Regions from separate parts of the Streptomyces sp. NPDC032721 genome, predicted to be linked through region 1. Evidence: riboswitches for the same ligand, from Rfam matches in the RefSeq annotation. Region 1 holds a riboswitch; each other region holds the start of a gene.
The links. A riboswitch is a leader RNA that binds a small molecule or an ion and turns the genes downstream of it on or off. The one in region 1 is predicted to bind cobalamin.
Positions count from the first base shown of each region.

Region 1 (3,265 bases):
TAAGCTGGAAGCCCGGCGTCTGGATCGCCAGCGCGATCGTCGTCGTCGCCTGGGGGTACTTCCTGTGGGTCGGCGTGCACGACCCGCTCGGCGGCATCAACCAGCTCTTCCCGCTGTTCGGAATCGCCAACCAGCTCCTGGCCGCCGTCGCGCTCGCCGTCTGCACCACGCTCCTCATCAAGTCCGGGCGGCTCAAGTACGCCTGGGTGACGGCCGTTCCGCTGCTCTGGGACGTCGCGGTCACGCTCACCGCGAGCTGGCAGAAGATCTTCTCCGCCGATCCGAAGGTGGGCTTCTTCGCCCAGCGCGACGTCTACCAGACCGCCCTCGACAAGGGACTCGACAAGGTCGGACTCGCCAAGAACCGCGACCAGATGGAGACCATCGTCACCAACTCCACGGTGGACGGCATCCTTTCGATCCTCTTCGCCGTGCTGATCGTCGTGGTCCTCTTCGAGGCCTGCCGCGCCTGCCTGAAGGCGATCCGCAACCCGGCGGGCGTCACGCTCAGCGAAACCCCCTACGTCGAGTCGAAGATCGTCGCCCCCGCCTCGCTCATCGCCACCAAGGAGGAGAAGGCGGAGCTGGTCGCGGCCGGCATCGGCCCGGAGGGCAGGCCGCGCGAGGGCGGGGAGAAGAAGGCATGACCGCCACCGGCCGGACCGTGGCAGCGGTGCGCCACGGGCTGGGCCGACTGCGCTGGTACGTGCGCGAGGTGACCGGCGAAGCCGCGTACGACCGGTATGTCGCACACGCCAGAGCGCACGATCCGCACGCCCGGGTACTGACCCGCCGCGCCTTCGAACGCAAGCGCATGGACGCCCGCGAGGGCGACCCCAGGGAGGGCTTCCGCTGCTGCTGAGGCCCTGCCGCCGAGGCACCTCGCCGAGGCACCTCCCGCAAGGGTGAAGGCCCGGTGTTCCGCTCCGCGAAAACGGAGTGGGACACCGGGCCTTCGCGTTGCACACTCACCGGCATGGACATTCACATCCGGCCCGCCGACCCCGCCGAACACACCGAAGTGGGCGACATCACCGCCCGCGCCTACCTCGACGACGGCCTCCTCTCCGGGGGCACCCGGGACCCGTACCTCGACACGCTGCGCGACGCCGCCTCCCGGGCCGAGCAGGCGGAACTGCTCGTGGCCGTCGACTCCGAGGGGACCCTCATCGGCACCGTCACCTACGCACCCCAGGGCAGCCCCCTCCAGGACATCGCCTCCCCCGGCGAGGCCGAGTTCCGCATGCTGGCGGTCGCCCACGCGGGCCGCGGCCGCGGGGCGGGCGAGAGCCTCGTACGGGCCTGCATCGCCCGCGCACGGGCCGAGGAGGGGGTCGTACGGCTGGTGATGTCGACCCAGCCGACGATGCGCGGCGCACACCGGATCTATGAGCGGCTCGGCTTCGTACGGACACCCGAAAGGGACTGGGAACCGGTGCCCGGACTGGGGCTTTTGACGTACGTGAAGGGGCTCTAGCCCGCTTCCGCCCCTTCACCGCCACCGCACGCGACACAAGATGTGGTGGGTGCACCACGACGCACCCCCCACATGTATGCTCGTCTCGCTGTCGTCGCAGGGGAATCCGGTGCGAATCCGGAACTGTCCCGCAACGGTGTGTCATGTGCGCTTTTGCGCACCGTCAAAGTCCGAGGACCTGCCGACAGCGAGTCCGGCTCGACCGATCCGGACACCGATACGTCCGGGCCTCGCGGTAGGGCCAGTGGACGCCAGGTGACGCGTGCCCCTTTCCGGGGTCCCGTGCGCCCGTGCGCCCTCTTCCCCCGCAGGCGCGGCGCCGAGCGAGGGAGAGCCCCCACGTGACCATCGCGCCAGTCGACCCGGCCACCGCCGAGCAGAGTCAGCACCTCGGCCAGGACCAGCAGGACGCCCCCGGCACCGCCCTCCTGCGCACCCTGACCGACCTCACCGCCGACCTCACCGACACCGACCCCGGCCGGGTCGCCGCCGCCGCCCTGCGCGGGCGCAACGCACGCTCGGACGCCGCCGAACTCCGCGAGCTCGCCACCGAGTCCGCCGCCGGACTCATCTCCGAGGACCCGGCGTACTCCCGCCTCGCCGCCCGCCTCCTCGCCCGTACGATCCGGGACGAAGCAGCCACCCAGGGCGTCGGCTGCTTCTCCGAGTCCGTCGCCGTCGGCCACCGCGAAGGGCTCATCGCGGACCGTACGGCCGACTTCGTCGCGAAGCACGCGGCGGCCCTCGACGAGCTGGTCGACCTCGACGGCGACGACCGCTTCGAGTACTTCGGCCTGCGCACGGTCTACAGCCGCTACCTGCTCCGGCACCCCCTCACCCGCCAGGTCATCGAGACCCCGCAGCACTTCATGCTGCGGGTGGCCTCCGGCCTCGCCGAGGACGACAGCGAGCGGGCTCTCGCCGAGGTCGCCTCGCTCTACCGGCTGATGAGCCGTCTGGACTACCTCCCCTCCTCCCCCACTCTCTTCAACTCCGGCACCCGCCACCCCCAGATGTCGTCCTGCTACCTCCTCGACTCCCCGATGGACGAGCTGGACTCGATCTACGACCGCTACCACCAGGTCGCGCGCCTCTCCAAGCACGCGGGCGGCATCGGTCTCTCGTACTCGCGCATCCGCGCCCGCGGCTCCCTGATCCGCGGCACCAACGGCCACTCCAACGGCATCGTGCCGTTCCTGAAGACGCTCGACGCCTCCGTCGCGGCCGTCAACCAGGGCGGTCGCCGCAAGGGTGCGGCAGCCGTCTACCTGGAGACCTGGCACGCGGACATCGAGGAGTTCCTGGAGCTCCGCGACAACACCGGCGAGGACGCCCGCCGCACCCACAACCTGAACCTCGCCCACTGGATCCCGGACGAGTTCATGCGCCGCGTGGACCAGGACGGCCAGTGGTCGCTCTTCTCCCCCGCCGACGTCCCCGAGCTCGTCGACCTGTGGGGCGACGACTTCGACGCCGCCTACCGCAAGGCCGAAGCCGCGGGCCTGGCCAAGAAGTCCATGCCGGCCCGTGAGCTGTACGGCCGCATGATGCGCACCCTCGCGCAGACCGGCAACGGCTGGATGACCTTCAAGGACGCCTCCAACCGCACCGCCAACCAGACGGCGGAGCCGGGCCACACGGTCCACTCCTCCAACCTCTGCACCGAGATCCTTGAGGTCACCAACGACGGCGAGACGGCCGTCTGCAACCTCGGCTCGGTCAACCTGGGCGCCTTCGTCGACACCGCGGCCCGCGACATCGACTGGGACCGCCTGGACGAGACCGTCC
Region 1 is NZ_JBVIMX010000018.1:140,867-144,131, reverse strand. Features, by position in the region: gene ACZ5PB_RS32270 (carbon starvation CstA family protein) at 1-647, shown strand, start outside; gene ACZ5PB_RS32265 (YbdD/YjiX family protein) at 644-862, shown strand; gene ACZ5PB_RS32260 (GNAT family N-acetyltransferase) at 977-1,477, shown strand; cobalamin riboswitch at 1,553-1,677, shown strand; gene ACZ5PB_RS32255 (ribonucleoside-diphosphate reductase subunit alpha) at 1,819-3,265, shown strand, end outside.

Region 2 (3,265 bases), on a different contig from region 1:
ACGTCACCGTCGTCCACCGCAGGGTCGATCCCACCGCTCCCGTCCGCGCGGGCGGCGGCGGCACCGCCCTGGCCGCCGAGACCGACGGCCCCGGCACCCCGCACACCCTGATCGGCCTCGGCCTCGCGGGTGTCGCCGCCGTCGCCATCGCCGGACGTTCGGTCCGCCGCCGCCGGAGCGGCGCCTCCGCCGACTGAAGCGCGACAGGCACGATCGCGACCGGGAAACAGGGCTGGGAGAGGAGCGGACATGAGCGATGACCACGCGTCCGGCAAGGGCCGGATGCTCACCGGCGTCGCCTGGGCGGTACTGCTCCTCGGACTGTGGCTGTGGGGCCGCGACCTCACCGACGGGCCGGGCGGCATATCCGCCCCGACCACCGGTGACGTGGCCGCGGTGGGACGCCCGCTGCTGCAGATCGAACTGCCCGAGGCACACGAACCGGTGGCCGGAGTGAAGCCCCGGCGGGTGGAGATCCCGTCGCTCGGCATCGCCGCCCCCGTCGTCCCCCGGGGTCTCGACGCCTCGGGCGCCGTGGACCCGCCGCCGTACGAACAGCCCACCACCGTCGGCTGGTTCGGCGACGGCACCCGCCCCGGAGCGAGCGGCACGGCCCTGCTGGTGGGGCACGTCGACACCAAGAGCAAGCCCGCGGTCTTCTACGGGCTCAGCTCGGCCCGCCCCGGCGAGCAGATCAAGGTCACCGGAGCGGACGGCTCCGTCACCGAGTTCACCATCGACGACGTCCAGGTCTTCAGCCGGGAGAAGTTCGACGCGAAGAAGGTGTACGGAGCCCGCGAGGACGGACGCGCGGAACTGCGCCTGATCACCTGCGGCGGTACGTACGACCACGAAGCCCGCGCCTACACGGCCAACGTGGTCGTCTCCGCCTACTTGACCGGCGCCACCGAAGCGCCCGCCGCCGCCAAGTCCTGAGCGGAGGCAGGGGACTTCGCCCGCTCGGCGGCCCGCGCCGCGGCCCGCAGGCCCAGCCCGCCGAACACCGCCGCGAACACCGCCCACAGCAGCAGCTGCGAGCCCAGCGACAGCACCCGGAAGTCCCACAACAGCGTGGCCGGTACGGGGACTTCGTCCGGATTGCCGGGCAGCAGGAACATCACGGCGAGGGTGGCGGCCCCGGTCAGGAACACCGCCCCGTGCCGCAGCGGCTCCGCGCGGCCGGCCAGCCGTACGTACAACTGCCACGCCAGGACCATGCCGAGGATGCCGATGACCACCGCGGCCACCCACAGCGCCTGCCGGTTGGCCACCGTCGAGGAGTCACCGACCCCGGGCGGCGCCGCCGGGTAGCGCAGCCCCGGCAGCAGGGCGACGGCCACGAAAGCCGCCGCGCAGAAGGCGAGCGCACGCGGCCACGCCCGTACCAGGAAGCCGGTACGGCGGTGGACCAGCGCGTACGCCACCGCGAACAGCGCACCGAGCGCGAGCCCGGCGATCACCGCCGTGACAACCAGGCCGAAGTGCTGGGCCGAGCGGGAGAACAGCTCCTCGTGCCCCTGGGTGGCACCGGCGGCCGCGCCGTGGGCGTGCTCGGCGGCCTCCTCCTTCGCCGAGCGGGCCTCTTCGAGGACGATCGCCCGGTCCATCAGCGGCTCGGCGAGCAGCAGGGAGAACAGGCCGGTGGCAAGACCGGCCGCCCCGCCGGCCGCGAGCGCGCGGCCGAGCAGGGGAAGTATGGGGTTGTTCATGGTGCGTACGGCCCCGATCAGTGGCAAGGGGCACCGAAGAGGTGCCGGCCGTCGTGCGAGAACTCGTGCAGGTAGTCGCCGGTCGCGGAGATGATCTGGCCGTTGTCCATGAACACGGCGTAGAGCGCGACGAGGGCGATGATCGCCGCGGCGGCCAGGATCAGCAGGTCGCGGGTACGGGTGGTCGCGGACGCGAGCGACGCCGACTGGTCGGCGGCCTGCGGGACATGCGTAGACATGCGGGGGAGCCTCCTTCTGGGGTTTCCACGCCCCATGGCAGGAGGACGACGGGTCAGTTCCTGGCTTCCGCACCCGGGCAGGTGTGGTCACAGTGGCGGGACCGCCCCGGAATCGCACCGGAGTTCCTGTTCGCCGTCGCCTCGAATTGTGGAGTTGTCCTGGGGAGAGTCCCAGTCTGGCGGTGCACTGTCAATGCCGCACAGAGGGGCGGGGTGAGGCGGGGGAGGGGCGCGTGGGTGCACCTGGCCCGGTCGGCCGCTCGCTCCCCCCGGAGCCGCCGACCGGGCTGGTCCTCGACCGCACGCGCACGGACTGCGGGAGAAGCCCGGCGTCTGTGCGGGAGGTTCTTGGAGTGCCAACTCGGCTCTGGTGGCCGGGGGCTGGGGCCTACGAACACTGTAGAACGGCCAAGCGCCGTTCTCCATAGGGTAATTGACGCAAAGTCACAGCAAAGTCGCGCCGGGTGTCCTCTCTCGTGTCAACCGTGTCGACGGAAACCCCCTCACTTCGCTCTCATCCCCTCTTCCCCCGGCCCCGGCTCTCGGCTCTCGACAAGGACCGCCGCCGCGGAAAGGCTTCCCCGGACCAGTTCGGTGGCGATCTCCGACACCGGCCGCCGGGTACGGACCGAATGGGCCCGCAGCGCGTCGAACGCCTCGTCCACCGAGATCCCCCACTGCTCCGCCACCATCCCCTTGGCCTGGTCGAGGCGCATCCGGCCGGAGAGCGCCGACTGGAGCTGCCCGGCGACCAGCTCGTCGTGGTGCAGGGTGCGCTGCTGGAGGACGCCGAGGGTCGAGGTGTCCGCCAGCGCCTGGGCCAGCGCCAGGTCGTGCGCGCCGGGGACGGCACCCGGGTCGCAGACGAAGAGGTTCAGCGCGCCGATGACCGTCTCGCGGCTGCGCAGCGGGACCGCGTACGTGGACAGGAAGCCGTACGCGGCGGCGCGCGGCGCGAAGACCGGCCAGCGCTCCCGTACCGCCGGATCGTCCAGCGCGAGCGGCCCGACCGGGCCACGGCTGCGGAAGGAGTCCTGGCAGGGCCCCTCCAGGTACTGCATCTCCAGCAGGTCGAACAGCTGGGCGCGTTCGTCGGAGGTGGCCACGCACTGGAGCTGGCCGCGCTGGTCGACCAGCATCAGCCCGGCAGCGGACACATCGAGGAGCTCGACGCACCTGGCCGCCGACCACTGGAGGAAGTCGATCACCTCGAAGTCGTCGACCAGGGTGTCGGCGAGCTCGACGAAGGCCGTCGCGATCTTCTGTTCGCGCCGGGAGCTGTCCATGCGTTGTCACCCACATCTGTCGTGCCGTCGG
Region 2 is NZ_JBVIMX010000017.1:28,287-31,551, reverse strand. Features, by position in the region: gene ACZ5PB_RS30830 (hypothetical protein) at 1-197, shown strand, start outside; gene ACZ5PB_RS30825 (class F sortase) at 250-936, shown strand; gene ACZ5PB_RS30820 (CbtA family protein) at 891-1,709, opposite strand; gene ACZ5PB_RS30815 (CbtB domain-containing protein) at 1,727-1,948, opposite strand; cobalamin riboswitch at 1,983-2,139, opposite strand; gene ACZ5PB_RS30810 (GAF and ANTAR domain-containing protein) at 2,452-3,234, opposite strand.
Region 2: another riboswitch for cobalamin. It lies ahead of ACZ5PB_RS30815 (CbtB domain-containing protein); the one in region 1 lies ahead of ACZ5PB_RS32255 (ribonucleoside-diphosphate reductase subunit alpha).

Region 3 (3,265 bases), on a different contig from region 1:
CGGACCGGTCCACGAACATCTCGCCGGGCGCCGGGCCCCAGTGCTGCTCGACCGCTTCGCGCAGTTCGGCGGGCAGGGTGGCGTACCAGCGGCGGTAGTCGGCGGCCGGGATGCGGACCGGGTTGCGGGCCAACTGCTCCTCGGTCAGCCACTCCTGGTCGTGGCCGCCCGCCTCGATGAGCGCGTAGATCAGCTCGTCGCCCTCGCCGGAGACGAGTCCCGGCACCTCCTCCGTACCGAAGTCGTAGCCCTCGGCCTGGAGGCGGCGCAGCAGGGCGACGGCACTTGCGGGGGTGTCGAGGCCGACGGCGTTGCCGATGCGGGAGTGCTTGGTGGGGTACGCGGAGAGCACGAGTGCGACGCGCTTCTCGGCGTTGGGGATGTGCCGCAGCCGTGCGTGGCGTACGGCGATTCCGGCGACGCGGGCGGCGCGCTCGGTGTCGGCGACGTACGCGGGCAGGCCGTCCTCGTCGATCTCCTTGAAGGAGAACGGGACGGTGATCAGGCGGCCGTCGAACTCCGGGACGGCGATCTGGCTGGCGGCGTCGAGCGGGGAGACGCCCTCGTCGTTGTCCTCCCAGTCGCCGCGCGAGGAGGTCAGGCAGAGCGCCTGGAGGATCGGTACGTCGAGGCCGGAGAGGGCGCCCGCGTCCCAGGACTCGTCGTCGCCGCCTGCCGATGCCTCGGCGGGGCGGGTGCCGCCCGCGGCGAGGACGGTGGTGACGATGGCGTCGGCGGCGCGCAGTTCCTCGATGAGCTCGGGCTCGGGGGTGCGCAGGGAGGCCACGTACAGCGGCAGCGGGCGCGCTCCGGCGGACTCGATCTCGCCGCAGAGGGCGTCGATGAAGGCGGTGTTGCCGCTCATGTGGTGGGCGCGGTAGTAGAGCACCGCGACGGTCGGGCCCTCGATGTCCTCGCGGGCGGTGCGCTCCAGCGGGCCCCAGGAGGGGGCGGGGGCGGGCGACTCGAAGCCGTGGCCGGTGAGGAGCACGGTGTCGGAGAGGAAGCGGGCCAGCTGTTCCAGGTTGGCGGGGCCACCGTGCGCCAGGTAGGCGTGCGCCTCGGCCGCGATGCCGACGGGGACGGTGGAGGCGGCCATCAGCTGGGCGTCGGGGGCCTGTTCACCGGTGAGGACGACGACGGGCCGGCCCGTGGCGAGCACCTGGTCGAGGCCGTCCTGCCAGGCGCGGACCCCGCCCAGCAGGCGTACGACGACGAGGTCGACACCGTCGAGGAGCCCGGGCAGGTCGGTGAGGGCGAGCCGGGAAGGGTTGGCGAAGCGGTAACCGACCGGGCCGTTCGAGGAGCGGGCGCTGAGCAGGTCGGTGTCGGACGTCGACAGGAGCAGGAGCATGCGGCGTCGTGCCTTCCTCGGGGTGTCCACGCCCCGGGCGGTGTCGGTGGTGAGCTCCGGGGGAACCGGGGCTCGGGCAGGGGAGTTCCTGACTCGCCCGGCGGTGGCCGGGCTCACAGTGGCGGGACCGCGCCGGAGTTCCACCGGGCTTCCTCCCCTGTCGCCTTCGGTGGCGACGACGAGCACGAACGCCCGCCACCAGGCATATTAGGGCCCCTGGTCAAGGGGACCGCACACAGTGTCGAACAGCAGTCCCCCGTCGGTCGGTATGCTCGCCGCCATGTCCCAGTTCCCGCCCCCACCAGCCACTTCGCCGACCCCGCCCGGAGCCTCCGGTACGGGGTCCGGGCGGACCGGTGGCGATGCCTGCCCGGGGTCCCTGCGGCTGCACGGTGCCGACGACGGGGCGCTGGCGCGGGTACGGCTGCCCGGCGGAGTGCTCGCCCGGGGACAGGCCGAGGTGCTCGGGGAGTTGGCGGACCGGCTGGGCGATGGTGAGATTCACCTCACTTCTCGCGGAAATGCCCAGCTCCGCGGTCTGCCCTCCGACTGCGGGGGCGAACTGGCCGGGCTGCTCGGTGAGTCGGGGCTGCTGCCGTCCGAACGCCATGAGCGGGTACGCAACATCGTGGCGTCGCCGCTGTCCGGGCTCGACGGCCTGGGCGCGGGGGACGTCGGCCGGTGGCTGGCCGAGCTGGACGCGCTGCTGTGCGGCAGCGAGCGGGCGACGCGGCTCTCGGGCCGGTTCCTGTTCGCGCTCGACGACGGCCGGGGCGATGTGGACGCGCTGGGCGCCGACGTGACGCTGCTCGCGCACTCCGGCGGCCGGGCCGTGCTGCGGATCGGTACGGCGGCCGATGCCGTACGGGTGCCGGACGCGCAAGCGGCGCGGGCGGCGCTCGTCGCGGCCGAGACCTTCCTGGAGCGGGCGCGGGACGCGGGGGTGTGGCGGGTGGCCGACCTCGCGGACGGTGCCGATCCGCTCCTGGACGCGGTCGTACGGGAGCTGGGTGCGGCCGGTGTCGAGGCCACGCGTGTCGCGGGCCCGCCCCGGCCCGCCGAGGCCGCCGCCCCGCGCTTCGGTGTCGTCACGGGCGCGGCCGGGCCCGGTGCCGCGCTGTCCGTCGGCGTACCCCTGGGACGTATCACCGCAGCGCAGTGGCGGCTGCTCGCGGACACCGCCGGGCGGCACGGTGACGGCACCCTGCGGCTGACGCCGTGGCGCGGGGTCGTCGTCCCCGGCGTGGCACGGCAGGAGGCGGACGGGCTGCTGGACGCGCTGGACGCGGCCGGTCTGATCACCCGTGACCGGTCGCCCTGGAGCGGGGTCGGGGCCTGCATCGGGCAGCCCGGCTGCGCGAAGTCGCTGTCCGACGTACGGGCGACGGCCGCGGCCGTGGCCGGTCCGGTGGGTGCGCTGCCCGTGCACTGGTCGGGGTGCTCGCGCAGGTGCGGGCATCCGCACGGCGACTGGGTCGATGTGGTCGCCACCCCCGAGGGGCATCGGATCTCCGTCGTACGCGGCGGGGTCGCGGACGCCCCGGTGACCGTCCCCGACGGTTCGCCCGCACTGTCCGGCGCGGTGGCCGCCGCACGCGGGCAGCACGCCTGACACGCTCGCCCCGTTCCTCCGCATCCCCCCTGCCCACGACTTCCCCGTACCCACGACAACCACTCAACTCCCCATCTCACGCCCGCAGAAGAGAGCGACAGCACAGTGCATCAGTACGAGAAGGACGGACCGGCGATCTACCGCCAGTCCTTCGCCACGATCCGCGCCGAGGCGGATCTGGCGGGTCTGCCCGCCGACGTCAGCCAGGTCGCGGTCCGTATGATCCACGCCTGCGGCATGGTCGACCTGGTGCGCGACCTGGCGTTCAGCCCGAACGTGGTCGCCAGTGCTCGGGCGGC
Region 3 is NZ_JBVIMX010000005.1:296,220-299,484, forward strand. Features, by position in the region: gene cobN (cobaltochelatase subunit CobN) at 1-1,354, opposite strand, end outside; cobalamin riboswitch at 1,417-1,566, opposite strand; gene cobG (precorrin-3B synthase) at 1,623-2,966, shown strand; gene ACZ5PB_RS13555 (precorrin-8X methylmutase) at 3,072-3,265, shown strand, end outside.
Region 3: another riboswitch for cobalamin. It lies ahead of cobN (cobaltochelatase subunit CobN); the one in region 1 lies ahead of ACZ5PB_RS32255 (ribonucleoside-diphosphate reductase subunit alpha).